DNA from 2 places in the Priestia sp. YIM B13551 genome. Region 2 is predicted to be linked to the other one. Evidence: riboswitches for the same ligand, from Rfam matches in the RefSeq annotation. Region 2 holds a riboswitch; the other holds the start of a gene.
The links. Region 2 has a riboswitch for preQ1 ahead of ACFX4N_RS26240 (QueT transporter family protein). Riboswitches for the same ligand answer to the same signal wherever they lie in the genome.
Positions count from the first base shown of each region.

Region 1 (15,611 bases), on a different contig from region 2:
AATAATTTTATAGGAGAATAACTTTATAGTCAGCTAGTTGCACGATATAGTAATATATCACTCATATTAGCATAGTTACAACTGTGTGAATAGCCGAATTGAGCACTTAGACCAAGGAAGATAGATCTAGAATGTAGCTGATCATAAACTATTAAGGAAATATGAGGGGAATATGGACGAAATGAAGGGGATGTAAAGCTTTTGTGATAACCTTGTAAAAGTGAACTTTTTTCTAATTGGATAGGCTATACTGTCAGTAGAGCCATATGAATGGTGACTACATAGAGGCTCAGATGATTCGAAAGGAGACGGTAAAATGAACAAAAGTTTATTAGTCAAGTTATTTGGATCACTTCTAGCAATTATGTTAATCACAGCATGCAACTCACAAACGGATGAAAAAGATGCCACAGAACAGCAAACAGAACAGTCGGATGATACTCAAGCGGAGGATACAACTACAGATGATTCACAGGAAACAATGAAGCAAGACGAAGCAGATGATTCATCTGGGGATGAAGCAGCTGATGATCAAGAAGAATCAACGGATAGTGCTGACGAAAAAACAGATGAAAGTAAATAAACGTAAGTATTTCTATAAAAAAAAGCGACTCAAGTAGAGTCGCTTTTTCTATTAGTTTTGCACGGTGATTTCGCTTGCTTCATTTAACGTTACGTTCACTGTAGATACGTCTGCGTCATCTAACAGTAAGTCTGTAATTCGATCTTCAAGCTGTTCTTGAATTGCTCGGCGGAGCGGTCTAGCACCGAATGCAGGGTGATAGCCAAGTTCAGCCAGTTTTTCTTTTACCTCATCTGCTACGCTCAGCGTGATGTTTTGTTCTTGTAATGTTTCTTTTAATTCAGCAAGCATAAGGTCAACGATTTTAATCAAGTTATCTTTTTCAAGGTGATTAAATTCAATGATTGTATCAAATCGATTTAAAAACTCTGGTTTGAAATAAGATGAAAGTGAATCTAAAACGGATGCCTGTTTAAGTGCGTCATTTTTTGCGTCAAATCCAACCGTAATTTTCTTTTCACCTACACCAGCGTTACTTGTCATAATGATAACTGTGTCTTTAAAGCTTACTGTGCGACCTTGACTATCTGTTAGACGTCCGTCTTCTAGAATTTGCAGAAACATATGCTGAACGTCTGGATGAGCTTTTTCAATTTCATCTAGTAAGATGATGGAATAAGGATTACGACGTACTTTCTCTGTTAATTGTCCTGCCTCTTCATGACCTACGTAGCCAGGAGGTGAACCAATTAATTTAGACACCGCGTGTTTTTCCATGTATTCACTCATATCTAGACGAACCATAGCATCTTTTGAGCCAAATAGTTCTTCAGCTAATGTTTTGGTTAACTCTGTTTTACCGACACCTGTTGGACCGACAAATAAGAATGAACCAATTGGGCGATGCTTCGCTTTTAATCCAGCGCGAGAACGTCGAATCGCTTTTGCTACTTTTTCTACAGCTTCCTGCTGTCCGATTACTTTTTGAGCTAAGTGCTCTGCTAAATGCTTCATTTTTGCTGATTCATTTTCTTGAAGTTTACCAACAGGGATACCCGTTTTCTTTTCAATAATTGCTTGAATGTCAGCAATATCCACATTCATTTTTTGCTGTTCTTCTTCTTCGTTCAATTGTTTTTCAAGAGCAACTTCTTCATCGCGCAGTTTTGCCGCTACTTCATATTTTTCATTCTTTAACGCCTGCTCTTTTTCTTTTGTAATTTCTTTTAAGCGAGCGGCCGCGTCGTCTTTATTTGTAATGCCTGCCTGTAAATTCATTTTTGAGCCTGCTTCATCTAGCAAGTCAATTGCTTTATCAGGCAAGAAGCGATCTTGAATGTAGCGGTGTGATAAATTTACACAAGCGCGGATCGCTTCATCTGTATAGCTAACGCCGTGATAATCTTCATATTTACTTTGAATTCCTTTTAGAATTTCAACGGCTTCTTCTACAGACGGTTCGTGAACCATAACCGGCTGGAAGCGTCGTTCAAGAGCCGCATCTTTTTCAATGGAACGGTACTCTTTTAAAGTTGTAGCTCCGACTACTTGAAGTTCGCCTCGTGCAAGAGCTGGTTTTAAAATATTGCTTGCATCCATTGAACCTTCCGCTGAACCAGCTCCTACAAGAAGGTGAATTTCATCGATAAATAAAATCACGTTTTTTCGCTGTTGAAGCTCAGAAATTAACTGCTTCATGCGCTCTTCAAATTGACCGCGCACGCCCGTATTAGCTACGAGAGATGCTACATCTAATAGATATACATCTTTATTTAACAGCTTGGCAGGAACTTTTCCTTCCGCGATTTTTAAAGCTAACCCTTCGACTACAGCCGTTTTACCAACACCGGGTTCTCCGATTAGTACAGGGTTGTTTTTGTTTCGTCTATTTAAAATTTCAATGACGCGCTCTACTTCTTCTTCGCGGCCAATAACAGGGTCAATCAATCCCGTTTTCGCAATTTGAGTTAAGTTTCGACCGAACTGGTCTAAAAATCCGCTGCCGCCATTTCCTTGCTGCGGCTGTTCCGGTGCAGCTTGTTCTTGTGACATTTGCTTGAATAAATCATCGATGTTCATAAAGCCGCCACCTCCAAAACCTGATGGGATTTTATGTTCGTTCATTAGTGCTTGATAACATGTATGACATAAACGATATTGAGATTTTTGATTATTTGTTTGTACATTTAATTGAATAGATGCTTCACGTTTATTACAGTTTTGACAAATCATTTAATTAGCCTCCCTAAATGATTTTAATCGAAGATCAGCAGGTGTTTGACCTTTATTGACCTTTCGTAATCTCATTATACTTTGACCTTTTTTGACTTTCAAGTCTTTTGCTTAAAAAAATTTTTGAGGGAAGTTCCTCTCTTATGTACAAAAGGTAGTACATTAAAAAAACGTGTGTTTTGTGTGTACCCGTTTTATATATGTAAAAACATTAGAAGCATTTTGTACAATAATTTGCTTAGATAGAGAACAAATATTAATAAGAAGAAAAGTGGACAAAATGAGTGCAGAGCTTACCGTTGGATAAAATAAGTTATTGACAGCAAGAAGGATAAAAATTATACTCAAGAAGGTTTGCACTTAACTGCGTAAAAGCATAAAAGCGTTTAAGTGAAAAAGAAAGATAGAAAGGGAATACCTCATGAAAAAAGAAATTTCATTTATACAATCAATAGCGGTGGTTTTGGTGCTATTAGCTATTATTTTTGTTTCATTATTTACGTTAAAGCTGCCGCCTCATATTCCGCTGATATTTGGGGTAGCATTTATTAGTGTGATTGGCTTTTTGTTGAAATATAAGTGGACAGAAATGGAGAAAGGGATTTTAGACGGTGTTAGACTGGGCATTAAGCCTATCCTTATTTTAATGCTGATCGGGATGCTTATTGCGATTTGGATGGTAGGAGGAACGATACCGACGATTTTATCCTACGGCTTCCACTGGATTTCACCGCAGTACTTTTTAATTAGTGCTTTGGTTATTACCGTATTGGTTTCAACATTCACGGGAAGTTCATTAACAACCGTCAGTACGGTAGGGGTCGCTTTATTTGGGGTAGGAACTGCTATTGGTGTACACCCAGGGCTAGCAGCGGGGATGATTGTTTCAGGAGCTGTGTTTGGAGATAAGATGTCTCCCTTGTCTGACACAACAAATTTTGCTTCTGGTATCGTTGAAGTGCCGCTTCCTAAACATATTCAGCACATTACGTGGACGACGGTTCCAAGTATTGTTATTACCGCAATTATTGCATTGGTCATTGGGATGAACGGAAATCATGAAAGCGTCAATTACGGGGAAATCCAAGGAATTCAAGACGCATTAAAGCATACGTTTAATTTACACGTGTTAACGTTGCTTTCTCCACTTTTAGTTCTTATTTTTTCCATGAGAAGAGTCGATGTATTGCCAACGTTAGTTTTAGGGATTGTCACGGCCATTATTACAGGAATGATTACACAGCATGAATTTACGCTGAGTCAATTGCTAGGCGTTCTTCAAAGCGGGCCGGCAGTAGAGTCAGGAAATAAAGTAGTCGATGCGATTGTAAACAAAGGCGGATTACAGTCCATGATGTTTTCTATTTCTCTTATCATGATTGCCTTGTCGCTAGGTGGCTTGATGAGAGCGGTTGGAATTATTGATGCTTTATTAGAAGGATTAGCAAAACAAATCCGCCGCAGCGGAGACGTTATTTTTGCTACGCTTCTATCTTCAATTGGAGTGAACGTTATTACAGGCGAACAGTATTTATCGATTCTTCTGCCTGGGCAGACGTTTAAGCCACTGTATGAAAAGTGGAACTTAGACCCGAAAAACTTATCACGAACGCTTGAAGACGGTGGAACGGTTATTAATGCTATTATTCCGTGGGGTGTCAGCGGCGCTTTTATTTCAACTGCATTAAATATTCCCGCGGCTGACTATATTCCATTTACATTCTTTAGCATTCTCTGTCCGATCTTTTCAGTTATTTTAGCATATACAGGCATTGGCATTGCCAAGAAAAAAGCTCAGTCTTAACTGGGCTTTTTTCTTTTTGAAAAAGGACAGGTAAAAAACGACAAAAAAAGTATCATTCCACTTTTCAAATCTATAATTTAATAATACAATTTACTATACGTCTTTCTTGTTAATGTATTTGTATGAATTCTTATTTCTTTACAGATGAAGAAATTTGGGTTTTGCGGTATGATAAATAAGCTGTATTGGCGATGGGATGAATGCCCTTTTTAGCAAACATTTAAGAAGGGTAAAGCCAAATGAAAACACTCATTATAAAAGAGAAAAGATATTTATTGAGGAGAGGGTTTCTGTTGAAAAAATGGGGCATCATTGCATTAATCACTGTAGCTGTGCTCGGTGTGACAGCGGTTTTCAACCGAGCTGAAAGTGATGATGTAAATAAAGAAAAATTGAATTTATTATCGCCTTATTCAAATAAAGTAGATGTATATAGCATTACGTATCCTAGTGATAATTTAAAGATAAAAGGGTTTTTAGTACAGCCTAAAGACATTGCAGACAAACATTATCCGCTTTTAGTATATAATCGCGGAGGAAATCGCGAACATGGCATGATTCGCGCAAAAACACTTCAGTATTTGTCATACTGGGCAAGTAAAGGCTACGTCGTTGTTGCGACTCAATACAGGGGAAATGGCGGAAGTGAAGGAACAGAGACGTACGGCGGTAAAGATATTGACGACGTATTAAATCTTATTAAATGGGGAGAACAGCTTCCTTATGTAAATCACCAGCAAAAGGTAGCGCTAGGATATTCACGCGGCGGCATGATGACGTATTTAACGATGAAAAACGGCGTTAAATTTGATGCAGTTGTCGTACAATCAGGTATTACCGACATGTTTCAATTCTATGATCAAAGAGGGCCTGAAATGAAACAAGTGCTGCGGACAATTGTAGGAGATCCGGCGCAGTATCCAGAGAGGTATAAAAGTCGTTCTGTTGTCTATTGGAGCGATAAAGTAAATTCACCTCTTTTAATTTTACAGGGTGATCATGATCGTAAAGTTCACCACACTCAGGCTGAAAAGCTTGTGAAACAACTAGATGAGCAGGGAAAAGAATACAAATACGTACTGTACAAAAACGGAGACCATCCGCTAACTGCTTATTATGATCAATATAACGCGGAAATTGATAAATGGTTTAAAGTACATTTAGCTAAGCAGTAAAGAAATTGGAAGCAGTTTTGATGAATGGAAAAGAGCACCTTGTTTTATCCTACTACATGTAAGCATATAAAAAGGGGATGAAGCAAAATGACTCAGTCTAAAAGTCAAAAAGAGCGTCAGTGGAATGTACGAAAACAATCACAAAACCCATCGCATGGAAAAGTAAAATCTTTTGAAGAACTATCACAAGAAATCACGCCTAAACGTAAATAAGGTAACCATCATATAAAGGAAGACACAAAAAAGGAGAGCTGAAGCTCTCCTTTTTCTATGTTTGTTTATGGATTTGTGGACCACATGCCCGCAGATTTGATAAAAATACGCGGATGCAGTTTTAATTGTGCTACCATAATTTCTGCTAGGTCTTCAGGCTGCATCACTTTATCAGGATTGCCATCCGTTAAGTTTTCTTTATATGCTAATTCCGTTGCTACTGTACTTGGTGTTAGCGCTGTTACACGAATATTGTGTTTGCGCACTTCTAGCGCTAGAGATTCAGTTAAGCCGAGCACGCCAAATTTTGAAGCGCTGTAAGCACTTGTAACGGGAGCGCCTTTTTGACCAGCAGTGGAAGAAATATTGATGATGTCTCCACCATTTTTTTCGATTAATTGAGGTAGAACGGCGCGCGTTACGTAGTAAACGCCCATTAAATTCACATCAATGATTTGTTTCCACTCAGCTGGGTCTAGCTCTAAAAAGCTTCCGAATTTACCGATTCCTGCATTGTTGATTAAGATATCCGTTGCCCCTAATTTTGTATGTAGATGCTCAACTGCTGCGTTTACTTCTTCCATAGAAGAAACATCTGCTGTTGCATAAGCAACTTGTACATCAAATGCTTCTAGTTCAGAAGCAACAGCCTTTAAATCTGACTCTGTACGAGCAATTAAACCGATATTTACGCCTTCTTTTGCTAATTCAATCGCAGTTGAACGACCGATACCTTTTCCTGCTCCTGTAATAAGAGCTACTTTGCCTTTAAGTGATTGTGCCATGTATAGACTCCTTTCAATGTTCCGCATAAACATTCTTCATAATAACAAAGAATTATCCATTACTATCCTATAGAAATGCACAAATGATGTCAAAAATAAAGATTATTAAAATGGCTTCAAGTATAAATTTCCTTTTCATACAAAAACTATAGAGACTAAAAAGAAGAAATTCCGTTTCTTTTCGTTCAATGTAGTGGAGGATGAACAATGCGTATAAAAAAACTATCTGAGTTAACGAATAAATCCAAGCAGCGGAAAGAAAAAGCTGATGAATCGAAGGACTCTAAGGAAACTAGTGCTTCTTCTACACAGGAAGAGCAGAAATTATCGGAGAGGGTGGGAGATAATTTATCCCGCATGAAAAAAGCACTGGGACAGAGCACGGATTTAGTTGTGCGAGAGTTTCGAATTTCGATTGAAGAAAAATTCACTTTAGGTGTTGCTTACATCGACGGATTAGTAAATAAAGACGAAGTTGAACACTATGCGCTGGACTCCATTATGCACTATCACGATGAACATTTAACACATGATGATGGCATTGTTAATATGTACGAATTGATTAAAAGCTATAGTTTGGCAGCGGGTGAAATCATGGAAGCAAAGACATTGGATGATGCTCTTCTTCATGTTTTATCAGGAGATACCGTACTGTTTTTAGAAGGGTATCAAACGTGTATTATGGCAAGTACAAGAGGGTGGAGAGACAGGGCTGTTTCTGAACCACAATCTCAGACCGTTGTAAGAGGGCCTCGAGACAGTTTTACAGAAACACTGCGAACGAATACCGCATTGATTCGGCGCCGAATAAAATCTCCAAAACTTTGGATTGAATCTCAGCAAATAGGAGAGTTTACAAAAACGGATATTGCGCTCGTTTATATAGACGGCATTGCGGATGAACAGGTCATTCAAGAGGTAAAGGAGCGTCTTTCTAAAATTGATATAGACGGTATTTTGGAGAGCGGATATATCGAAGAGTTGATTCAAGATGAAGATTATACACCTTTTCCTACTATGCATAACACGGAGCGTCCAGACTCCGTGGCAGCAGGTCTTTTAGAGGGACGAATAGCCATTTTAGTAGACGGTACACCTTTTGTATTAATGGTTCCTGCCCTATTTATTCAATTTTTTCAAGCGGCTGAAGATTATTACCAGCGCGCAGATATTAGTACATTGATTCGCTTAATGCGCTACATGGCATTTTTCTTAGCCCTTTTAACACCTTCTGCTTATATTGCTTTAACTACTTTTCATCAAGAGATGCTTCCTTTTGCTTTGTTAATTAGTATTGCAGCTCAAAGGGAAGGTGTTCCTTTTCCTGCTATTATTGAAGCGTTTATTATGGAAATCACGTTTGAAATTTTGCGAGAAGCTGGAGTCCGATTGCCTCGAGCAGTAGGTTCAGCTATTTCGATTGTGGGAGCACTCGTTTTAGGAGAAGCCGCCGTACAAGCGGGATTAGTTTCACCTGCAATGGTTATCGTTGTATCCATCACCGCTATTAGTAACTTTGTGTCACCTGTGTATGATATGGCTATTGCAGTAAGGATGCTGCGCTTTATTTTAATGGTTTTAGCAGCTACTTTTGGCTTGTTCGGTATTATCCTGGGGTTAATTTTAATGATTTTACATTTATGCAGCTTAAGGTCATTTGGAGTCCCTTATATGACACCTATGGCTCCATTTGTGAAGCGCGATCAAAAGGATGTTCTGATTAGACGTTCGATCAAAAAAATGAAAACAAGGCCAAAGCTGATTAACGAGAAGAATATTTCACGTCAAAAGACGCAAAAAAACTAAACTGTGTAAAGGTGGCCGTTTACTATGAAAGCATTTCTAATGTTATGTATCTGTTCATTGCTATTAAGCGGCTGCTGGAGCAGTAGAGAGTTGAATGAGCTAGCCATTACGGTTGCTGTCGGAATTGATAAAGCAGAAGATGGCATCATTGTTACAGTTCAGCTGATTAACCCTGGTGATATTCAGGCCAAAACCCCTACAAACGGGCCTTCTGTTACCACATTTTCTATTAAGGCTTCGTCTGTAATGGAAGGGCTAAGAAAAATAACGACGAAATCCCCGCGGAAAATTTATCTTTCTCATTTACGAATGCTAGTCATTAGCGAAAGCATGGCGGAAGACGGTATTGCTGAAGTGCTTGATTTCTTTGCTCGGGATCATGAAGTGCGTACCGATTATTTTGTTGTTGTTGCTAAAAATACGAAAGCATCGAGCGTTCTGAACGTATTAACAACAATCGAAAAAATACCAGCTAACCATATGTTTGCTTCATTAGACGTGTCACAGCGTATTTGGGCACCTACTAGAGGAGTAAAGTTAAATGAACTGATCAGCAACTTAACCAGCGAGGGAAAGCAGGCGGTATTATCAGGGGTATTGGTGAAAGGCAATGTAAAAAATGCAGGAGATATGTCGAGCATTTCTCGCACCAATCTTTCCACACTGCTCAATTTCAAAGGATTAGGTGTCTTTCAAAATGATAAGCTTATCGGCTGGTTCAATGAAGACGAAAGTAAAGGATATAACTATATTACAGGAAATGTAAAAAGTACGTTGATTGTTATTCCATGCGAAAAAAAAGAAAAAAAGCATGATATTATCGGAGTAGAAATGCTTCGAACGAATGTCAAGGTGACAGCTACTATGAAAAATCATAAACCTCATATTCACGTTGATTTAAAAGGAGAAGCTAACGTAGCTGATGTAGAGTGTCAAGTAAATTTACAGGACCCAGCTGTAATCAATATGCTCGAACGAAAAACAGCAGCCGACGTAAAAGAAAAAATGAATGATGCAGTAGAAAAAGCTCAAAAAACCTATAAAAGCGATATCTTTGGTTTTGGCGAAGCGTTTTACAGACAAGATGTAAAGAGATGGTACAAAATGAAAAGAGACTGGAACAGAATTTACGCAGAGGATTTAACCGTCGATTTAGATGCAAAAGTTCAAATCCGTCGCTTAGGCACGTTAAATAACTCATATATGAAGCAAATGAAGCATTAAGGAGAAAGAAAATGGAGGGATTTATCGCCTTACTTGTACTGCTTGCTTATTTGACTAAAAAAATAATGATCAACTTCCGAAAGGAAAAGTATTATCGTGAAATAGTCGTCTACCTTTGTCTCATAGGTTTGGGTCTATTCTTTTGGGGAGCGATTACACTCCGTAAAGAAGTTCCTACGCCTCTGTACTTTTTAGAGGCACTAATTAAGCCTCTTACTAGAACCGTTCATCATCTGTTATTCACGTGAGCAAGCATGTAGGAGAGAAGGTGTGTATGATGCAAATAAAAGAATTTATTAGTCCGAAACAATTTCTTTTTCTAATTTATGTTTTTTGTATCGGAAGCGCCATCTTGGCAGTTCCGGCTACATTATTAGAGACGAATAGACAAAATGCGTGGTTTTGCGGTGTGCTTGCTATTGGCTTTGCACTTTTAATCGTTGCGGTGCTTTTATGGCTGATTCAGCGTTACCCTCAGCAAACATTCATTCAAATAGCTAAAAAGGCGCTAGGTCGTTATGCCGGAACGTGTATTTCTCTTATTTACATTTTCTTTATGTTCATTCAATCTACGTTTTCGCTTCGAGACATCAGTACATTTATGACGACTCAAATTGTCCCTGAAACGCTGCCTACGTGGATTCATGCGCTTGTTCTTTTAGCTGTTATATACGGAGGGTATCTAGGTATTGAAGTGGTAGGGAGAACCGCGGAAATCTTTTTGCCGTGGATTGTGGTCCCCTTTTTATTGTTAATTGTTTTAAATATTCCTCAGATGAAAATTGATCGTCTTTATCCTTTTTTTGAATTCAGCATGGGTGATTTAGTATTAGGGACCACTTATTTTTTAGGAAACCCGTTTATGGAATTGGTTTTTATTCTAATGATTACGCCTCATGTAAAAGGTGGAAAAAAGGTAAAAAGAATGTTTGTTATCGGCACTGTCGCATCGGGCTTGACGATTACGATTGCAGTTGCGGCTTGTATATTAGCTCTTGGCGCGAATATTGCATCGATGCACAGCTACCCAGTTTATTTATTAGGAAAAATGATTTCGTTAGGTGCAACGATTCAGCATGTTGAAGTATTAGTAGCTATTATTTGGATGTTATCTATCTTTTTTAAAGTTGTCATTGTGTTCTATGCTATTCAGTTAAGTATCGTCCAACTGTGTAATTTACGGGTGCGCAATTTTTTAAGCTTTCCTTTAGGTCTAATTATTACAGGCGTGGCGTATTACATTATTCCCAATACAGCGTACTTCAATTATTTTGAAAAATATTACTGGCCGTTTTATTTATTTGTACTAAGCGTCTGTTTTCCGTTGTTATTTATTGCGCTTTCTTATATAAAGAAAAATAAGGCAGCTAAAGGCGATAGAAGCCAACAAACATAGCATTATTTATACGCATGTGGTATAATACGATGACAATTCAAGAAGAAACTCCGTGCACGTTTGTATATGTACGGGAGAGGTTCGAAAACTCCCTCTATAAAAAACTAAGATCATCGTTGATGACAAAAGACACGGTTTTAGCGTGTCTTCTTTCACGTGCTTTTCTATCAACGCGTCTTTTTGACGTGTATGCTGGCGAGGACGTGTATCTTAGTTGCTTTTTAGGGAGATTGCTGGAAAAGAGCAGTCTCTTTTTTGTGTTATAAAATTAGTCACAAAGGGAACGAACGGTTCAATAAAGTTTCTTCTTCTTTTGATTTCAATCAAAAAGGAGACGAACAATAATGATGAAAAATGAAAAAGCTATTGTTGTATTTAGCGGAGGTCAAGATAGTACAACATGTCTATTTTGGGCTTTGAAAAACTTTAAAGAAGTAGAAACGGTTACTTTTCAATACGGTCAGCGTCATAGTCAAGAGATAGAGGTAGCAAAAGCTATCGCAGCTGATTTAGGTGTGAAGCATACCGTACTAGATATGTCACTTTTAAATCAATTAGCACCAAATGCCTTAACGCGAGATGATATTGAGATCGAGCAAAAAGAAGGAGAGTTGCCTACAACGTTTGTGGACGGCCGCAATCTGTTATTTTTATCATTTGCAGCCGTACTGGCTAAAAACAGCGGAGGCCGTCATATCGTAACAGGCGTTTGTGAAACTGATTTTTCGGGATATCCAGACTGTCGAGATGTATTTGTAAAATCGTTAAACGTCACGCTTAATTTATCAATGGACTTTGAATTTGTGATTCATACGCCGCTTATGTGGATTGATAAAGCAGAAACGTGGGCGTTAGCGGATGAGCTAGGGGCGCTTGAGTATGTGCGTGAAAAAACATTAACATGCTACAACGGTATTGTTGCTGATGGATGCGGCGAATGTCCCGCATGTCAATTGCGAAAACGCGGGTTAGATCAATACATGCAAACAAAAGAAGGAGGAGAGGAATAATGCTGCAACAAATGTATCCTCAAGTATTTCATGACTATGAATATGAACTGAACAAAGATATGCAGTTTGCTGCGGCACACTTTGTTCCTCACACAGAAGCAGGAAAATGCCGTCAAGTCCATGGACATACGTATTTTGTAAACTTAACTGTTGCCGGAGATACATTAGACGAAGCGGGCTTTTTAGTAAACTTTGCGCTATTGAAAAAAATTGTTTCTGGTCAATTTGATCATACATTATTGAACGATCATTCTATCTTTAACGAAGAAAATCCAAATGATTTTCCTACAACTGAAGTTGTTGCTCGTAAAATTTATGAGTTGGTTCAAGAATATCTAGACACACTACCAAATAACCCTTCTTGCGTACAAGTATTCGTGCGGGAAACGCCGACAAGTTACGTAGTTTACCGCCCAAAGAAGGTGAAAAAACGTGGCTAATACAATTCCAGTACTTGAAATATTCGGACCAACGATTCAAGGGGAAGGAATGGTTGTAGGACGTAAGACGATGTTTGTTCGTACCGCGGGCTGTGATTATTCCTGCAGCTGGTGTGATTCAGCTTTTACATGGGATGGATCTGCTAAAAACGATATTCGTCAGCTAACAGCAGAACAAATTTGGACGGAGCTAAAAGAAATTGGAGGAGAGTTCTTTGATCACGTCACCATTTCTGGAGGAAACCCTGCGCTTATCAAGGCGATTGGTTCACTTGTAGAGCTTTTGCACAGTCATGGGGTAAAAGCAGCTCTTGAAACACAGGGAAGCCGTTATCAGGATTGGTTCCTAAAAATCGATGATTTAACGATTTCTCCTAAGCCTCCAAGTTCATTAATGAAAACAAATTTCTCCGTATTAGACGATATTATAGAGACATTAATAAAGGAAAAACGCATGGCGCATATAAGCATAAAAGTCGTTGTATTTAATGATGATGACTTTGAGTATGCAGCCTCTGTTCATGAACGTTATCCTGAGGTTCCATTTTTTGTTCAGGTAGGCAATGAGGACTTAACGACAATCGATAATGCGTCGTTAACACAAGAATTGCTTAAAAAGTATGAGTGGTTAATCGATAAGGCAGTGGCAGCTAAAAACATGAACGATGTAAGAGTTCTGCCGCAGGTTCACGCCCTTGTTTGGGGAAATAAACGAGGCGTGTAAGCGCATAGCAAAAAATTTACAAAGAAAAATAAAAACAGATATATACAAAATAAAAAAACGCTGTTAGAATGACAATCGTAGAAAGAGAGGAAATGCAAATGAGCGGTCGAAAAGATGAAGAATTAGAAGGTGTATCACTCCTTGGAAATCAAGGAACAAACTATTTGTTTGAATATTCACCAGAGATTCTAGAAGCATTTGATAACAAACATCCAAATCGTGATTATTTTGTGAAATTCAACTGTCCAGAATTTACGAGCTTATGTCCAAAAACAGGTCAGCCGGATTTCGCAACCATTTATATTAGTTACATTCCAGATGAAAAAATGGTGGAAAGCAAGTCGTTAAAGCTTTATTTGTTCAGCTTCCGTAACCATGGAGATTTCCATGAAGACTGTATGAACATTATTATGAATGACTTAATTAAACTGATGAATCCAAGATATATTGAAGTATGGGGAAAATTCACACCACGCGGCGGGATTTCAATTGATCCATATACAAACTATGGCCGTCCCGGTACGAAGTATGAAGAAATGGCTAATTATCGCCTGATGAATCATGATTTATACCCAGAAACAATTGATAATCGTTAATTCGAACAAACAGGTTGTGTATGCAACCTGTTTTCCATTGCAAAAACAACAGGTGAGAAGGTGAAAGAATGTCACAGAGATCAGCATTAGTATTAGGTGCAAGCGGACTTGTTGGTCAAGAACTTTTAAAAATGTTATTAAGCAACAGCTTATATAACCATGTGACAGTGTTTGTTCGAAAAAAGCTACCAATCGAACACACAAAGCTACGTCAGCTTGAAATTGATTTTTCAGAGCTTGATAAGCACGAAGAATGCTTTGCAGTTGATGATGTATATTGCTGTTTAGGCACGACAATGAAAAAAGCAAAAACAAAAGCGAAATTCATTAAAGTGGACTACGAATTTCCTTTAAAAGCGGCTAAATGTGCAGAAAAATATCGCTGCAAAAACTTTTTAACGATTACAGCAATTGGTGCTGATCTTCGTTCGCCATTCTTTTACAGTAAAGTAAAGGGGCAAGTAGAAGAAGATATCGCAAGCTTGTATATCCGTTCTACTCACTTTTTCCGCCCATCGTTATTATTAGGAAAGCGCCAAGAGTTTCGCCTATTTGAAAAGATTGGGGGATACACGTTAAAGTCGTGTTCATTTTGCCTTGTAGGAAAGTGGAGAAAGTATCGTCCAATTAAAGCGTATAACGTAGCCAAATCGATGATGAAAGCTGCCCTTGAAGATAAATGTGGCGTTCATGTACATGAAAGCCAAGACATTTATACAGGTGAATGCTATTATTCGTTTACCAACGGTAAGCGAGTATTATCAAAATAAAGAAAAGCCTCTTCATAAGAAGGGGCTTTTTTTCTATCTTCCGTCACCATCCGCATCTCCATCTCCATCTCCATCATGATCGTGGTTAGAAGCAGATTCACTCCAGCTTGTGTAGGAGTTAGAATCTTCTTCGGCATAATTCATGGGTTCAACGGATGTTTTTTTATTTGAAGTTTGTTTGCGTTTAAAAACGAACTGCACGATGAAAAAAAGAATAACAATAAGAGCAACGATAAACAATACAGTATCAAACATGCTAGTAATTCCTTTCGGTAAGAAGATAGTAGTAGCTTGTTCTTATTGTCACACGAAAATAAGCCCCTTTCAAGAAAAAATGGGGCCTGTTTTTGTTTCTTTAAGGAAACTTTTTTTATCTCAGCCATATATTATTGTATAAAGAAACATTTTAGAAAAGAGGGAGTACAGTGAAAAAAAGTTCGAAGGATGTTAAGGTGCAACAGTATATTTACCTTATGTATAAGCTGGGAATTATTACAGAGGAACAAAAGAATCAATTCTTTCAAAACCAATAAAAAAGCAACCGCTTTTGCTTTCCGGCTGCTTTTTTCCTTTACATAGCTGGATTAATGATGGTGTAGTTTTTGTGGTTGACAACAGTTCGCTGTTCTAAGTCTAAATCGCGGTAGTTTGTCATGTAAGTCAAATCTACAATCACGGAGTTTTCATTTACTTTTTCGACAATGCCCTGTAAGCCATTTTTAAATTCTATCAAGTTTCCTACCTCTGCTATTTTCATGATTCATCGCTCCTTTGTTTTAAATTAGTTCATTATAAATTTTTTCAATAATTTTAATTTTAAAAATAGTAAAACTAGTTAGCGTTTTCTTTTTTACAATTTTGCCTTAAAACTGGGAATTAGTAAAGGGTTTTTTGAAAAAATATAAAATAAAAT
Region 1 is NZ_JBHZOX010000001.1:1,643,771-1,659,381, reverse strand. Features, by position in the region: gene ACFX4N_RS08440 (hypothetical protein) at 317-583, shown strand; gene ACFX4N_RS08435 (ATP-dependent Clp protease ATP-binding subunit) at 635-2,755, opposite strand; gene nhaC (Na+/H+ antiporter NhaC) at 3,177-4,559, shown strand; gene ACFX4N_RS08425 (alpha/beta hydrolase family protein) at 4,853-5,734, shown strand; gene ACFX4N_RS08420 (DUF6254 family protein) at 5,822-5,947, shown strand; gene ACFX4N_RS08415 (3-ketoacyl-ACP reductase) at 6,013-6,732, opposite strand; gene ACFX4N_RS08410 (spore germination protein) at 6,940-8,538, shown strand; gene ACFX4N_RS08405 (Ger(x)C family spore germination protein) at 8,563-9,762, shown strand; gene ACFX4N_RS08400 (hypothetical protein) at 9,774-10,010, shown strand; gene ACFX4N_RS08395 (GerAB/ArcD/ProY family transporter) at 10,037-11,158, shown strand; PreQ1 riboswitch class I at 11,229-11,272, shown strand; gene queC (7-cyano-7-deazaguanine synthase QueC) at 11,503-12,168, shown strand; gene queD (6-carboxytetrahydropterin synthase QueD) at 12,168-12,608, shown strand; gene queE (7-carboxy-7-deazaguanine synthase QueE) at 12,601-13,332, shown strand; gene queF (preQ(1) synthase) at 13,431-13,928, shown strand; gene ACFX4N_RS08370 (NAD(P)H-binding protein) at 13,997-14,698, shown strand; gene ACFX4N_RS08365 (hypothetical protein) at 14,732-14,953, opposite strand; gene ACFX4N_RS08360 (YkvS family protein) at 15,270-15,455, opposite strand.
Region 1: linked by a shared signal. The riboswitch ahead of queC (7-cyano-7-deazaguanine synthase QueC) and the one ahead of ACFX4N_RS26240 (QueT transporter family protein) in region 2 are both predicted to bind preQ1.

Region 2 (15,611 bases):
AGAAGTATAGCTCCAAAATACTTTGTAACCTTATTCTTAACATTTCAATCAATGCTTACACCTGTGAAGCTTGCATCAATCTTCACTTATATACAAGACCTAGACGTCTGGATTGACTGATCAGTATAGAGTTGCTACCATTATACTGACCGATCAACTAGTAATTATATCAGGGAGCTGTTTTCATGGAACCAACCAATTCAAAAGAAAAAATTTTAAGCGCAGCTGCTAAACTTTTTCGCAAAAAAGGCTATCACGCCACCAGTCTAAGTCAAATTACAAAAGAAAGCAGCGCTCCGAGAGGATCTATTTATTATTATTTTCCGGATGGAAAACAACAGTTAGCAAAAGAAGCTATTCAAAAAACGGGAGAAAGAGTCAAAGCTTATATCGAAAAATCCCTCGCTTCTCATGAAGATGCCGCGGCAGCTATTCAATATCATATAAAAATGATGGCTGATCGAATGTTTGAACAAGTGGAAAATGAAGAGGATATCTCTCTCGCTGCTATGTCGAGTGAAGTATGGTCATCAAACGAAACGCTTCGTATGGCCTGTGAAGACGTGTATAACGAGTGGGAGCAAGTTTATGCAGATAAGTTAGTTTGTTCAGGTTATGAACAAGAGAAAGCAAGACAGCTAGGTTCAGCTATACAGTCTTGGATTGAAGGTGCTTATACTCTTTCATTAACTAAAAATAGTACAGTCCCTATGCAAATTGCAGCTGACCAAATTGGTAAGCTGTTTGCAAACAAAAATTAATTTAGTAAAAGGAGGTCACTTATGACACAAACAGAAGAAAAAATGAGTACACAAAGTAAGCTTATCCTTTTCATTTTGATTCTAGGAAATTTTTTATGCTTAATTAGTGAAACGGTAATGAACGTGGCCTTGCCAAGTATCATTTCAGATTTTCACATTAGAACGAGCTCAGCTCAGTGGTTAACTACCGGATATATGCTTGTAATCGGCATCTCTGTTCCGGTGTCTGCTTTCTTAATTCAACGATTCACATTAAGACAGCTGTTCGTGACGGCTATGAGCTTTTACTTAATTGGGTCCTTCATTGGATTTATTACTCCATGGTTTTCTCTGCTTTTTGTGGGCCGTATGATTCAAGCATTAGGGACAGGCATTATTTTACCTCTTGTGATGAGCACAATGTTAACACTCGTGCCTGTTAGCAAACGCGGCACCGTAATGGGGATTTTTAGCGTAGCTATTTTATTTGCACCGGCAATAGGACCGGTTCTTTCAGGATTAATTATTCAATATTATTCGTGGCAAATTATATTTCTAGGTCTTTTAATTGCAGCGGCGCTTATTTTCCTATTTGCTCTTTTCAAGCTCAGTAACGTTTCTGAAACATCTAGACCAACAATTCATATCCCATCTGTGATTCTTTCTACAATTGGGTTTGGAGGAGTTGTTTATGGATTTAGCGCAGCTGGTGAAGAGACGGGATGGAGTAATCCTATCGTATGGCTTACGCTCATAATTGGCGTCATAGCTCTTGCTTTATTTGTCAGACAGCAAAGCAAGCTGAATTCTCCTATGATTAATATGAAGCCTTTTAGATCGTCTGTGTTTTCAAGATCGATTTTCTTAATGTTTCTTATTATGATGATTCAGTTTTCAATGATGTTAATTTTGCCGCTATATTTCCAAACGGCTGCGGGACTGTCTCCTTCGCAAACAGGGTTTCTTATGCTTCCAGGCGGCGTAACGCTGGCTCTAACAGCTATGGTGGGAGGACGTTTGTTTGACAAAATTGGATTTAAACCGCTGCTTTTAACGGGCTTAGTCCTTTTAACAATTATCTTAAGTTTGTTCACTACTATTTCAAGCGGAACAAACACGAAGACTGCAGCCATCTTATACGCAGCCTTTACAATTGGCGTAGGTTTAAGCATCGGGCCCGTGATGACGCTTGCTTTAAATCAAGTACCAAAACCGCTTCATGCTCACGGTTCAGCTATTTCAAATACGATTAACCAAGTTTCAGGCGCGATTGGACCCGCTTTGTATACAAGTATTATGACCATGGCTTCTCAGCACTTTATTCAACAATCAAATGAAACGAATAAAACGCTGTTACAAATAAAAAGTATGACAAGCGGGGTTCATACCGTCTATTATGTAGCCATCGCTTTCGCCGTCGTTTCGTTCCTGCTCGCTCTTACGTTAAAGAAAAAAGACCAGCAGCTTGAAACACAATAAGTAAGAAACTGATAAGAGCTGCTCACAATTTGAGCAGCTTTTGTTACATGCAGAATTTATATTATAAATGTAAGAGCAATCATAGATACTATTAAAACAAGGATAACAATACTTTTCTTTCTATCTTCCATGCTTCAATAGCGCCCACGACACCACCAATGACTAAAATAAAAGTACCTATAACGTGCAGAGGCAGCAGAGATAACAGCTTGCCTAAACTCGCCATAACTCCTCCGGTCAATATAAATCCTGTTGTTACAATAGATTTTACAGATGTTAAGTCTCTTATAGCTTCTTTTTTTCAGTTTTACTCAGTTTAAAGTAATCTACTATACTAAAAACAGCGGGTGTTCCCCATAAAATAAAGAAGCTAATCAATCTATCGGTGTCTACACTCACTGTTCATTCACCACCTTTATCAATCCCTTACGCTCAGTTCCACCATTTAACAAATAGTTATATATTATTCTTGCTTCAAGGATCCTCCAAAAGAAAATTGATGGTAGTCATCAAGCTTATTCCAATACCCTATGCACTTTACGTCAGGCTCATCAATAGCTAACGCTGCTTTATTAGTTCCTTTATAAGGAAGAAATGCCGTTAACTTAACCTTTTGTTTTGGCTTGATATTTAATTTATTTCCTTCTGCTAACACCTTAAATTTATTATCAGAATAACCGTTTTTCATTTTTAAAGGATACGATAAAAATACATTATTTTGTTTGATGGTCAAATCGCTCTTGTTTACTAATTCCATTTCATATGAAATCCCTTGCTTCATTTTTTGTTCTTTGATTACGTTAATACTTATCTTTTCTAGTTCTCTTAAAGGAACGTTGTCTTCTTCTTTTGAACACCCGGCAAATAAGATGACTAACGCTAATAAAACAAGAATTCCTAACTTTCTATTCAAAAAACAATCCCCTCTCTAGTAACAAAGGTTATTTTACAATCATAACTCAAAAAAGTTATTTAATGGTAAAAATACAATTAAAAAAGCAAACCGTCATCGGTCTGCTTTTTTAATTGCTACGCATAGGTAATGTGTTGTTGTGCGAAAAACTTTTCGATAAGGAGTTTGCCAACTATATGTATATCGTAACAAAAGAAAAAAGAATGCGCTGTGAGATTTGTCACTTCTTGTTTCAAAATAATCTAACCGGATATTTCCTATTGCCTTAAGCAAAAAGAGCAGAACGCAAACGCGATCTGCTCTTTTTACATGCTAGATATGGGTAATTTGTCCATGCGTGAAAAGCTCTTCAATAAATAAGGGGTTTATCACTACACCTATAGAATAACAAAGAAAAAAAGATGCGGCTGTGAGATTTATCACAGCCGCATCTTTTTTATTCAACTAGCTTATTAAATTGTACACGTTTATTAATTGCCGCCATAATTGGTGCTCCAACAAGCATAACAATGAACTCACCAACAGCCGTTGTTAACCATGTAAAGAAAAATGGTAAATCAAATGCTAAGTGCAGTTCAAACGCAATAATAAACATCGTGAACGTAAATACAAGTGTATTAACAAGCATACGAGCCCACATATTTTTAATGTAGCGCATAGAAAAAATGGTAATGAGTAATGATAGCACAGATTGTCCTACCCCAAACACCAGATCATAAGCGACCATTGGTGAAAAAAACAAATTCGTCAGAAATACTCCTAGCACAATGCCGTACACGTACTTTTTATTAAACACAATTAAGTGATTGAACATTTCCGATATACGAAATTGGATATTGGTGAAGCCAAACGGCTGAATTAACATGCTGACAGCAATATACATAGCAGCTAAAAGACCGTTGACGCAAAGTGTTCTTATATTCATCTTACTATTCTCTCCTTAGTTTTTTAACGTGGGATGGTTACGAACCACGTAAACACTCAAAGAATCATACAGCAAGCTTAAGCTTTCGTCAATCTAGCTGTTTACAAACTACTGCCGGTTTCTATATCTTGCATATTGACTGCTCTTTTTTCTTACTTTTCTTTAGTATAAAATAAAAGACGTATCAGTATACATAGGTGACATCAAGTAGTTAACCCTTTTGATTTGAAATACGAAAGGATTTGTAGCGATGTTAGACAATACAGATAAGCGCATACTAGAAGAGCTATCAAAAAATGGACGTATAAAGATGAAAGAATTAGGAGAAAAAGTGCATTTAACCGGACAAGCCGCTTCTGCTAGAGTATTAAAGTTAGAAGATGAAGGCATTATCAAAGACTATACAATTAACATTGATGAACGAAAACTCGGCTACATCATCCATGCATTTTTAAATATCTATACGCAGAGCATTCATCATCACCCCTACCTTACATTTTTAGAAAGTCAGCAGGAGTACGTTATCAACAACTTTAAAATCAGCGGCGATGGCTGCTACTTATTAGAATGCAAATTTCATTCAAATGAAGAACTAAATGATTTTTTGACAGAGCTAAATCAGCATGTGAATTACAAACTTTCAATCGTCATTAACAAATAAATTTTTTTAAAAAATAAAGGTATATTAATTTATGAAAATGGTAATCCTAATAACGTATTCCCCCTATTCCAATAAATTTGAAAATCCTTTGCGCCATCGCAAAGGATTCTTTTTTTATGTAGGAAACCGCCTTCTATTTTTTGAAAAGTTGAACATCTCTCACAGCGTTGACATAGCGGTCAGAGGTTTATATAATCGGTGACATCGAAGCATAGAAAAGCAGGATCAAGACCTATACACGTATCGTAATTCTTCGTCTTAGAAGTTGATCAGTTTTATAACTAGACAATTTCTAAGACGTTTTTTATTTCATTATTTGTGAAACACTAGTAAAAACAAGATTCCACGTGAAAATATCCTAATAATCAAGGAGGTTTGTATATTGAAAACAATCTATAAAGACATCATCTTAATTATTGTTGGAGCACTTTTAGTTGCTGCATCCATTGATTTTTTCGTCATTCCAAATAAATTAGGTGACGGCAGTACAGTTGGTATTGCTCTTGTTTTATATTATTTATTTCATATCCCTACAAGTATCAGCACATTTCTTGTAAACCTTATATTTATTGCCTTAGCCTATAAATTTCTAACCAAAAAAACGATTCTTTATACGATTCTAGGAGCCGTCATGACGTCCGTTTTCCTCGGTCTAGTCAGCTATATTCCTTTTCACGTTCACGACATGATTTTAGGAATTGTATTCGGGGCTTTACTAATGGGAACAGGACTTGCTCTCATTTTTATCGCAGATGGATCTACCGGTGGAACAACTCTTTTAGCTTATTTATTAAACTATACAAAAGGCTATAATATTTCTAAAAGCATGTTCTATATGGACAGCGTCATTATTTTAGCATCAGTTTTTGCTATTGGCGTCAACAACACACTCTATACTTTTATATTCGTCTATCTTTGTGCCAAAATCGTAGATGTCGTTATTGAAGGTTTCCACAACAAAAAAGCAATGACGATTATGTCTGATCAATACAAAGACATAGCACAAGTCATCACCAGTGAATTTGGAAATGCAGCTACCATCTTTTACGGATATGGCTACTACGCCAACAAAGATAAACGTATTATTTACGTTGTTATTAAAAAGAACGAGTTATTAAAAATTAAAAAGAAAATCCAGCAAATTGACCCGAATTCTTTTATTGTCATCCACGAAGTAAAAGAAGTTGTCGGCGGAAAATTTGGATTTATCGGCAATTCGCCTCATGAAACAAAAGCCGCTGCTAAATAAAAAAATCCACCTCTTGGTGGATTTTTTTATGAAAAAACCGTTAAGAAAAACGAAAAGATACCTGCTAAAAAGTAAACCGACCCTAACGCAATTGCTCCTGTAACGACCGTAAATACACTTAATCCTATAGCCACCTTCATTTTCATCCACATCCCTTTTTAGATTAGTAGTATAAGTATGTCCAAGGATAGGAGATTTATAACTATGCCCTCCTATTTATTTCATATATCGATGCAACAATTGTCTATTCAATGTGTTCTAAAACCACCCCTGACGACATAATGTATAGGAAGGATTTCATATACACATCTTTGTATCACACATATCATATGAAATTAGGTGAGATAAAATGGTGGCTGTCCACTTTTTTGAAAATAGAAAGCTTCTATTAAGCCAGCTGAGGGAAAACATTCCTTCTACGGGTGATGATTTAAAGATTAAAGGACGAAAAGGAACCGTCGTGCTTGTGAATGACATCGATGAAAAAAATGTTCACGTGGAAGTTGCTTTAGAAAAAGTAGTGAAAAAGAACTTAGCGTTAGATAACGCTAAAAAGAAAAGGAGATAAGCGGCTTACGCTTATCTCCTTTTCCTTTTAATTTATATACGAATCGTCTGTATCTTTTGCTTCAGTTTCCAAAAAAAAGAGACTCCTAAAAAGGAATCTGCAGCAAAGAGCGATATCATCGCCTGAATATTAATACAAGCTACATTTTAACATATAAAAACATATTTTACAAAAATAAACTATTATTTTACGCATAATTATTTTTTATTCGAGGTTTTTCAACATTTGAAACCCATTTCGTATAAAGATCTTTCTTTATTTTTCAGGCCAAATTTTTGCATCCGGCTCTAATAACCACTTATGCTCTTCTTCCATAATACGGTCTGTCCACGGATTATTGTCGAGATGGCGAATCATCCAGCAGAAGTACATCGCATAGCCAGGAGCCGTTGCTTGAGGATGATCCAATTCACCAGGAATTGTAATAAAACTATTATCAACTACACGGTACGCATCTTCTCCAACCATTGCGCAGCCAAATCCTTGGGGCTTGTCAAAACGATAGTAATACACTTCGGGCTGGTCATGATGATGAGGCGGATAACTCGACCATCTTCCTGGATAAGAAATAACTTCTCCAATAACAAGGTTAGAGTAAGGAGCGTTATTGTAGTCAAAAATTGTTCGAATTACACGCTGAGCAGTACCTTCCCATACTCCTTCACCAGCCACTGTGTTTTGACAATCTTCAGGCGTATATAATTTTGATGAAAACTCTTTTTCATTATCCGTTTTTTGAATTAGCACTTCACTATCGGCAAGCCCGGTAATTTTAACCTCCACATTTTTTGAAACGTGCAAACACCAAGGCTCTTCTTCAAATAGGGACTGGCGCTGAATTTCTTTCGAATGGCCTTCCCACTCTAGCTTTACCTTTCCTTCTAGTAAAAGAATAGCCGTTTCACTGCTACTGTCTAGTAAAGTTTCCTCTTTTCCTTGGGCCATTTTATAAATCCCAATATCCATCAGCATATCTTTGTGCTGACCGGTCATTTCTGTAAGTACGTTGTATCCTTTATTTAATTCACCTAATTTACCTAACATGCTTAAATTCCTCCTTTATGTAGTAGCGCAATAAGAATTTACTAATTACTCATTTTTTCTTCATAGACTCTCTAAATTCTTTTGAATATGTGACTATGAGGATTTTTTATTAACGGCAATATTCTTGATTGTGTTCAATTATTTGTAGATGCTGTGGCTTCCCTTCGTAACGGAGCCGTTGATTTCCGAACAATCAATTTTGGCTCAAGAAGCAAATGTTCTTTATGCATCGCTGGATATTTCATTTCTCTAACCAGCAAATCCACTACGTTTACAGCCATTTCTTTTGTCGGCTGTGCTACCGTTGTCAACATGGGCGTGATGGTAGTAGAAAGAACCGTATTATCAAAGCCAATCACTGATAAGTCTTGCGGCACATCAATTTTGAGTTCCTTTGCGGCTTGCATAACGCCGATAGCCAGTAAATCGTTACAAGCAAAAATAGCCGTCACTTTCTCCTTCATTGAAAAAATTTGCTTAGCACTTTCATATCCTTTTTGAATACTTGCTTCGGTCGTAATAACGTGCTGAGGCGGCACGATGATTCCATTTTCTTGCATAACTTCTCGAAAAGCATCTAAACGGGCGTGATTACTTTTTGCATTTTCTTTAATAATCGCAATTTTTTTATGATGCAAAGACAGCAAATAATCAGTCGCTAAATAGCTCCCTTTGTAGTCATCCACTGTCACTGTATTAACGGATATGTGAGGAATTTCTGAAGCAATAACGCTAATCGGTATATCTTGCTTAAGCATATTTTTTAAAAGATTAGCATTGCGAAAAGCAGAAGCTACAATTAAACCGTCGATTCTCTGACGTATTAACAGCGATAGATATTTTTTCTCTTTTTCCGCATCGTTATCGGTATTGCACATTACAACATGGAAACCTCGCTCATGACTTCGGTCTTCTATGCTTCTTGCCAAATCGGCAAAAAAAGGGTTGGAGATGTCAGGTACGAGAAGCCCAATCGTTTTAGTGGGTTTTCCTGTTAAAGCAGATGCTACGACGCTTGGATGGTAATTCAACTGCGCCATAACCTCAATTACTTTTTGTCTTGTTCTTTCACTAATATGACCGGTTTGATTGATGACTTTTGATACGGTAGAAATTGATACACCTGCTTCTTCAGCCACACTATAAATGGTTGGCTTCATTTCCTCTCCTCCTTTCCTTTCATAAACACATAAAAGGCGTAAAATCTTTTACAATGGAAATTAAAGACCGCTTTTTTCTTTAATAAAGTTTCTTGCTTTTAAAGCATATTCAAAAGGATTAGCAAGGGCTGGATCCTGTTCTGCTTCTACGACAAACCATCCGCTATAATCCGAAGTGGCAAGCGTAGTAAATACCTCATCAAATTCAATAGCTCCGTCACCTGGAACAGTAAAGGCTCCTTCTTTTACCGCTTGCAAGAAGCTCAAGTCTTGTTCTTTGACTCGATCAACTACTTCTTGACGAATATCCTTTAAATGAACATGCTTAATACGGTGCAGATATTTTTTTAAGATATAAAGAGGTTCTTCTCCTGAAAAGACAAGATGACCAGTATCAAATAGCAGCGAAACAAGCTCCGGATTGGTAAGCTCCATTAGCTGCTCAATTTCTTCTGTTGTTTGTACACCTGTGCCCATATGGTGATGATAGACAATATGCATATCTTTCTCTCGTGCTAGTTTCCCAAGATGGTGCAGGCCTTCTGCAAGTCTGTTCCACTCTTGCGATGTGAACACAGGCTTTTCTTTAAATAAAGGAACATCCAGCAGCCCTTGAATGCTGTGCCCTTGTTCAGACACAACAATTACTTTTGCTCCCATTTCGTATAAAAAATCGCGATGTTCAATAAATGGCGTCACCGTTTCTTCCAGCGGCTTTGTTGTTAAAAATGTACTAAACCAGGCACTTGCAATTTCCAAATTTCGAAGCGATAATGCCTTTTTTAAGATTGAAACATTTCGCGGATATTTATTTCCTACCTCACTTCCTTTAAAACCGGTTAAGGCCATCTCACTGATACACTGTTCAAATGTATTTTCAGCTCCTAGCTCAGGCATATCATCGTTTGTCCAACCAATTGGAGCAATCCCCAGTTTGACCGTATTTTCCTTGAACATCTCTTCCTCTCCCTTATATAAAATTAAAACCTCTTTTATATTTATCGAATGTTTCTCTTCAACAACCTCATTTTCTCCTACTCCTTAATAAACTCTTGCCATTTCAAGGTTTTTCACCTTATCTTCATAAGCTTCCTGTACATGCTGATTTTTAGATACCTCTGCTACTCCTACATGCCACCATGATTCATAACCGTTCGTCATAGTTTTTGGCAGCACTTTAATATCAATTAGCGTAGAAACCTCTTGTTTTTGTGCATCTTCTATCGCCGTTTTTAATTCTTCAAGAGAACTTACGCGATACGTTTTTACACCGTAGCCTGCGGCACTGGCTGCAAAATCAATTTTCATCACGTTTCCGTTTAGTTTTCCTGTTTCATCGTTTCGATAACGAAACTCTGTGCCAAAGCTACCCATACCGTTTGACATTTGAAGGTTATTAATGCACCCGAAGCCTGAGTTATCAAACAGTAAAATGTTTATCTTCTTTCTTTCTTGAAGGCTTGTAATAAGCTCTGAATGAAGCATTTGATAGCTTCCATCTCCAACCATCGCATACACTTCTTTAGCTGGTTCTGCCAGCTTAACTCCAAGTGCGCCTGATACTTCATATCCCATACATGAATATCCATATTCCATATGATAGGTATTAGGTTTAGTAGACTTCCACATTCTCTGTAAGTCGCCTGGAAGACTTCCTGCTGCACCAACAATGACGGAGTTGTCATCAAGGAGCTTATTCACCTCTCCAATTACTTCTGTTTGCGTTAATTGAGTACCAAGTGATTCTACATATTCAGCTAAGCTTTCATCTAAATGACCTTGTATTTCCGGAACAAAATCTGCACCAGTAAAACGTATGCTATGTAGACGCTCTAATTCTGTATCCCATGCGTCTTTAGCACTTGTAATTTCTGTTGTATAAACAGACTGATAGCCAATTGATTTTAGCTCTTCCCTAAGAGCAAGCAACCCTTCTTTTGCATCAGCTACAAGTTTCACGGCATCAAGTTTATTTGCATGAAATTCAGACGTGTTAATGGTAAGAAATTGCACGTTGGGATGTTGAAAAAGCTGTTTAGATGCTGTTGTAAAATCAGTAAATCGAGTGCCTACTCCAATTACTAAATCTGCTTCTTTAGCGATTGTATTAGCAGCTGAGTTCCCTGTTACACCTATTCCGCCCAGATTATAGCGATAGTCACTTTCAACGGCACTTTTCCCTGCTTGAGTTTCTCCAAATGGAATATGGAACTCACTTGCAAATTGTTTTAACTCTTTTGCAGCTTCTGAATACCGAACGCCTCCTCCGCAAATGATGATTGGCTTTTTCTTTGTTTTCATTAATTGAATTGCATCTGCTAGACTGTCCCTAGTCGGAAGGCGGCGCTCAATGCGGTGAACGCGCTTTTGGAAGAAATAAGCTGGAAAATCCCATGCTTCTCCCTGCACATCTTGAGGCAAACAAATAGTTACAGCTCCCGTATCTGCTGGATTCGTTAACACACGTATCGCATTAATCATAGCTGTCATCAATTGTTCAGGGCGGCTTACGCGATCCCAGTACTTACTCACTGGTCGAAAAGCATCGTTTGTAGAAATAGATAAATCATATGACTGTTCAATTTGCTGCAAAACGGGATCCGGCTGTCTAGTTGCAAATACATCACCAGGAAGCAGCAAAACTGGAATATTATTAGCTGAAGCAGTGGCTGCCGTTGTAACCATATTTGCTGAACCTGGCCCCACTGAAGATGTGCAAGCCATAATCTGCTTTCGATGTTTTTGTTTTGCAAAAGCCATCGCTGCATTGGCCATTCCTTGTTCATTACGTCCTTGATATACATCTAGATTTCCTGGGTCTTCTTCCAAAGCTTGCCCAAGACCTACCACATTTCCGTGCCCGAAAATTGTAAAAATCCCTTTAATAAACTGATGCTGCTTTCCATCAAATTCAACATACTGCTGATTTAAAAACTTCACTAATGCTTGTGCCGTCGTCATTCTAACTGTTTCCATGCTTCTTTCTCCCTTCTAGTACTAGATTGCGATTTTAAAAAAGGAAGCATAAGGAATATCTTTAATTCCTGATACTTCCTTTTTAAATGAGATGCGATTTTTAACGAATCACTTACCAGCGCGTTGTTACCATTTTCTTTCTTGTATAAAACTCCACGCCGTCCGTACCATTTGCATGAAGATCACCATAAAAAGAGTCTTTCCAGCCAGAGAATGGGAAGAATGCCATAGGTGCCGGTACCCCTACATTTACTCCTAACATACCAGATTCAATATTTTCACGGAATTCACGTACGCTTGCGCCGCTATCTGTATAAATACAAGCACCGTTTGCAAATCGAGAGTTATTAGCTACTTCAATAGCTTCTTCTAATGTTTTCACACGTACAATGGACAGCACAGGTGCAAAAATTTCATCTTGCCAAATTTTCATTTCTTGCGTAACATGATCAAAAATCGTTGGTCCGACAAAGTAGCCATTGCCATTTACTGCTGCATCTGTGCGACCGTCACGAATAAGCTCTGCTCCTTCTTGCACGCCTGATTCAATATAGCTGAGCGTACGCTCTTTATGATTTTCACGAATAACTGGTCCTAAGAAGACGTTTTCTTCTAAGCCGTCGCCAATTACAATACCATTTGCTTCCTCTACTAATCTTTCAATTAGCTGATCCGCAATTTCTTCTTGTACAGTAACAACAGATGCTGCCATACAACGTTCACCTGCTGAACCAAAAGCAGCTCCGATAATTTGTTTTGTTGCTACGTTCAAGTCTGCATCATTTAATACGATCGAGTGGTTTTTAGCACCAGCTAAAGCTTGAACACGTTTTAAGTTTTCCGTACCTTTTTTATACACGTACTCAGCTACAGGCTGTGAACCAACGAACGAAATAGCTTTTACGAGCTTATGTTCAAGAAGGCCATTCACTACGTCATGAGCACCATTTACAATGTTTAGCACGCCTTTTGGCAAACCAGCTTCTTCAAACAGCTCAGCTAATCTTGCAGCTAAAAGCGGTGTACGCTCAGACGGCTTTAACACAAATGTATTGCCGCAAGCAATCGCAAGCGGGAACATCCAGCAAGGAACCATCATTGGAAAATTAAACGGCGTAATTCCTCCAATTACACCAATTGGATAGCGGTACATGCCAGACTCAATGTCTGTTGCAATATCAGGAAGCTGTTTCCCCATCATTAACGTAGGAGCACCCGCCGCAAATTCTACACATTCAATACCACGCTGCACTTCGCCTCGCGCTTCGTTAAAGCTTTTTCCGTTTTCAACCGTCACTAACTTTGCTAATTCATCCCAGTTATCTACTAATAGCTGCTGATACTTGAACAAAATTCGTGCGCGTTTAGGCACGGCTGTTTTTGCCCACCCTTTGAAAGCTTCATTTGCTGCTTGCACCGCTTGATCCACATCTTCTTTTGTAGAAAGAGGCACCTGTGCGATTAATTCACCTGTCGCTGGGTTATACACAGGTTCTGTTTGTGATGTAGCTGATTCAATCCATTGTCCACCAATATAGTTTTTTACTGTTTTTACTGCTGTTTGTGTCATAGAATATCTCTCCCTTTATCTGATTTTAATAAACTTCTATTCCTTTAATCTCTCAAGATTTTCCCTTTGTTTATTAAGCTTCCTGCAAAACTTCCGTTGCTGTCTCCATAAAGTTGAAGAGCTCAACGCTTGTCGGCATAGCATCTGAACAGCTGTGTTTTGAAATTACAATCGAAGCTGAGGCACCTCCCAATCGCATTGCCTGCGGAATTTCAAGCCCTTGCATCAATCCGTAAATAAAGGCTGAAGCATAAGAATCACCAGCGCCAAACGTTTTCAGAACTTTTGTTTTAAATATTCCTCCACGGTGAGAATCGCCGTCTCTTGTATAGGCAATAGATCCTTCTCCACCGTGCTTAATCACGACGATTTGAGCATGGTAAGAAAACCAGCGCTCTGCTGTTACTTGGTCATTAGATTCTTTATAATTTAAAAGTTTTTCCATCATATCAAACTCTTCTCGCGTACCAATAATCACATCTGATTTTTCAGCGGCTAAATTAAAGTAGACTGCCGTTTCAGCTTCTGATTCCCATGTATATGGACGATAGTCGATATCAAAAAACACTACAACTTCATGCTTGCGTGCGTGTTCTAGTGCTAAAAACACGGCTTCACGAGAAGGACTTTGGGCAAGAGCGGTTCCAGATATTAAAAGAGCCTTTGACTTCTTAATATATTCTTCTGATACTTCTGTAGGATCTAGTTTTAAATCCGCTACATTATCTCGATACATTAAGATGCTGCAATCTGTAGGGCTTTTGATTTCCGTAAAAGCTAACCCCGTTACGGCCCCCGTTTTATCAACAGCAATGCCATCTGTATTAATCTTATTTTTTTGAAGATAGCCAGTAATGAAGCGGCCCATTTGATCATCTGATACTTTTCCGATAAAGCCGGTTTTTAAGCCTAGCCTTGCTGCTCCAATCGCAATATTAGCCGGAGAGCCTCCTACATATTTAGTAAATGTTTTAGTCTCTTCCATTGGACGCTGCGTTTCATTTGCATTTAAATCAATACATAAACGGCCAACAGCGATGAAATCTAACCCACGATTTTCTTTAAAAACAAGCGGATTCATCTTTATTCCTCCTTAGTTAAGCGCTTTCCTAAAAGGGTAGAAAGACCAATTTCTTTCATCCCCACGTTTACCGTCATTAATTCACTGCGTATTTTTTATGTTCAATCTTTACTGGCTGCCCGGATAGTAAAGATTCTTTTGCTGCTTTAGCAATTCGTTCTGCTTGTAACCCATCGTTCCCTGTACAAATAACGCTTTGATTTTCCATAATTGCTCTTGCAAACTGTGTCACTTCCGCTATGTACGCTTGTGTATAGCGCTCAAGAAAGAAATACAGCGGCTTCTCTTTAACTACATTTTCGCCTGTTGATATTTCCACTGTAGTAGGACGGCAATTGTCAGCGGCAGCTGCACCTTTTTCACCAAAAACTTCAAGGCGCTGATCGTAACCGTAGACAGCTTGACGACTGTTATCGATTACACCTAAAGCTCCATTTGCAAATTTTAATGACACAATGGCTGTATCTATATCTCCCGCTTCTTCAATAGCAGGATCGATGAGCGTCGTGCCGTAAGCCGATACTTCTATTACTTCGCTTCCCATTACATAACGAGCCATATCAAAATCATGAATCATCATATCCATGAACAATCCTCCTGAAGCGCGAACATATTCCGGACTCGGCGGCTGAGGATCTCTAGACGTAATTTTTAGAATGTGCGGCTGTCCTACTTCTCCTTGCTGTACAAGATCATGCACTTTTTTAAAGTTGGGATCAAAGCGTCGGTTAAAGCCAACTTGAAGCTGTACGCCATGTTCTTTTACTACTTCTAACGCTTGGATTGTTTCTTCTACTGAAAAACTAACGGGCTTTTCACAGAAAATATGTTTTTTCGCTCGAGCAGCTTCTTTAATAATCGATGCGTGCGTATTCGTTGGCGAACAAATGAAAACGGCATCAATTTCTGGATCAGCTAATAAATCTTGATAATTTGTTGTTAACGTCGAAATTTCTTTACTTGCAGCCCATTCATGCAAATGATCTACTACCACATCTGAAACCGCTTTAATTTTTATTTGCGGCATTAATTTTAAATTATCAGCATGTAATTTCCCTATGCGTCCAGCACCAATTATTCCAATTGTAAGAATCCCCATCTTATTTTCCCCTTTAATTAAAAGTTAAGAAAACATTCGCTCAAACCTTTATGTAGGTTAAGCGCTTTCCTAATCCCAATTATACATAACGTTTTCTGAAATGCAAACTTTTTTTATAGATTATTTAGAATATTTGTTTTTTAACA
Region 2 is NZ_JBHZOX010000008.1:107,993-123,603, forward strand. Features, by position in the region: gene ACFX4N_RS26220 (TetR/AcrR family transcriptional regulator) at 186-761, shown strand; gene ACFX4N_RS26225 (DHA2 family efflux MFS transporter permease subunit) at 783-2,219, shown strand; gene ACFX4N_RS26230 (hypothetical protein) at 2,311-2,445, opposite strand; gene ACFX4N_RS26235 (hypothetical protein) at 2,683-3,132, opposite strand; gene ACFX4N_RS26240 (QueT transporter family protein) at 3,569-4,057, opposite strand; PreQ1 riboswitch class I at 4,067-4,111, opposite strand; gene ACFX4N_RS26245 (Lrp/AsnC family transcriptional regulator) at 4,308-4,718, shown strand; gene ACFX4N_RS26250 (YitT family protein) at 5,101-5,967, shown strand; gene ACFX4N_RS26255 (hypothetical protein) at 6,317-6,535, shown strand; gene ACFX4N_RS26260 (5-deoxy-glucuronate isomerase) at 6,791-7,579, opposite strand; gene ACFX4N_RS26265 (LacI family DNA-binding transcriptional regulator) at 7,714-8,739, opposite strand; gene iolE (myo-inosose-2 dehydratase) at 8,800-9,696, opposite strand; gene iolD (3D-(3,5/4)-trihydroxycyclohexane-1,2-dione acylhydrolase (decyclizing)) at 9,781-11,715, opposite strand; gene ACFX4N_RS26280 (CoA-acylating methylmalonate-semialdehyde dehydrogenase) at 11,828-13,285, opposite strand; gene iolC (5-dehydro-2-deoxygluconokinase) at 13,359-14,366, opposite strand; gene iolG (inositol 2-dehydrogenase) at 14,443-15,465, opposite strand.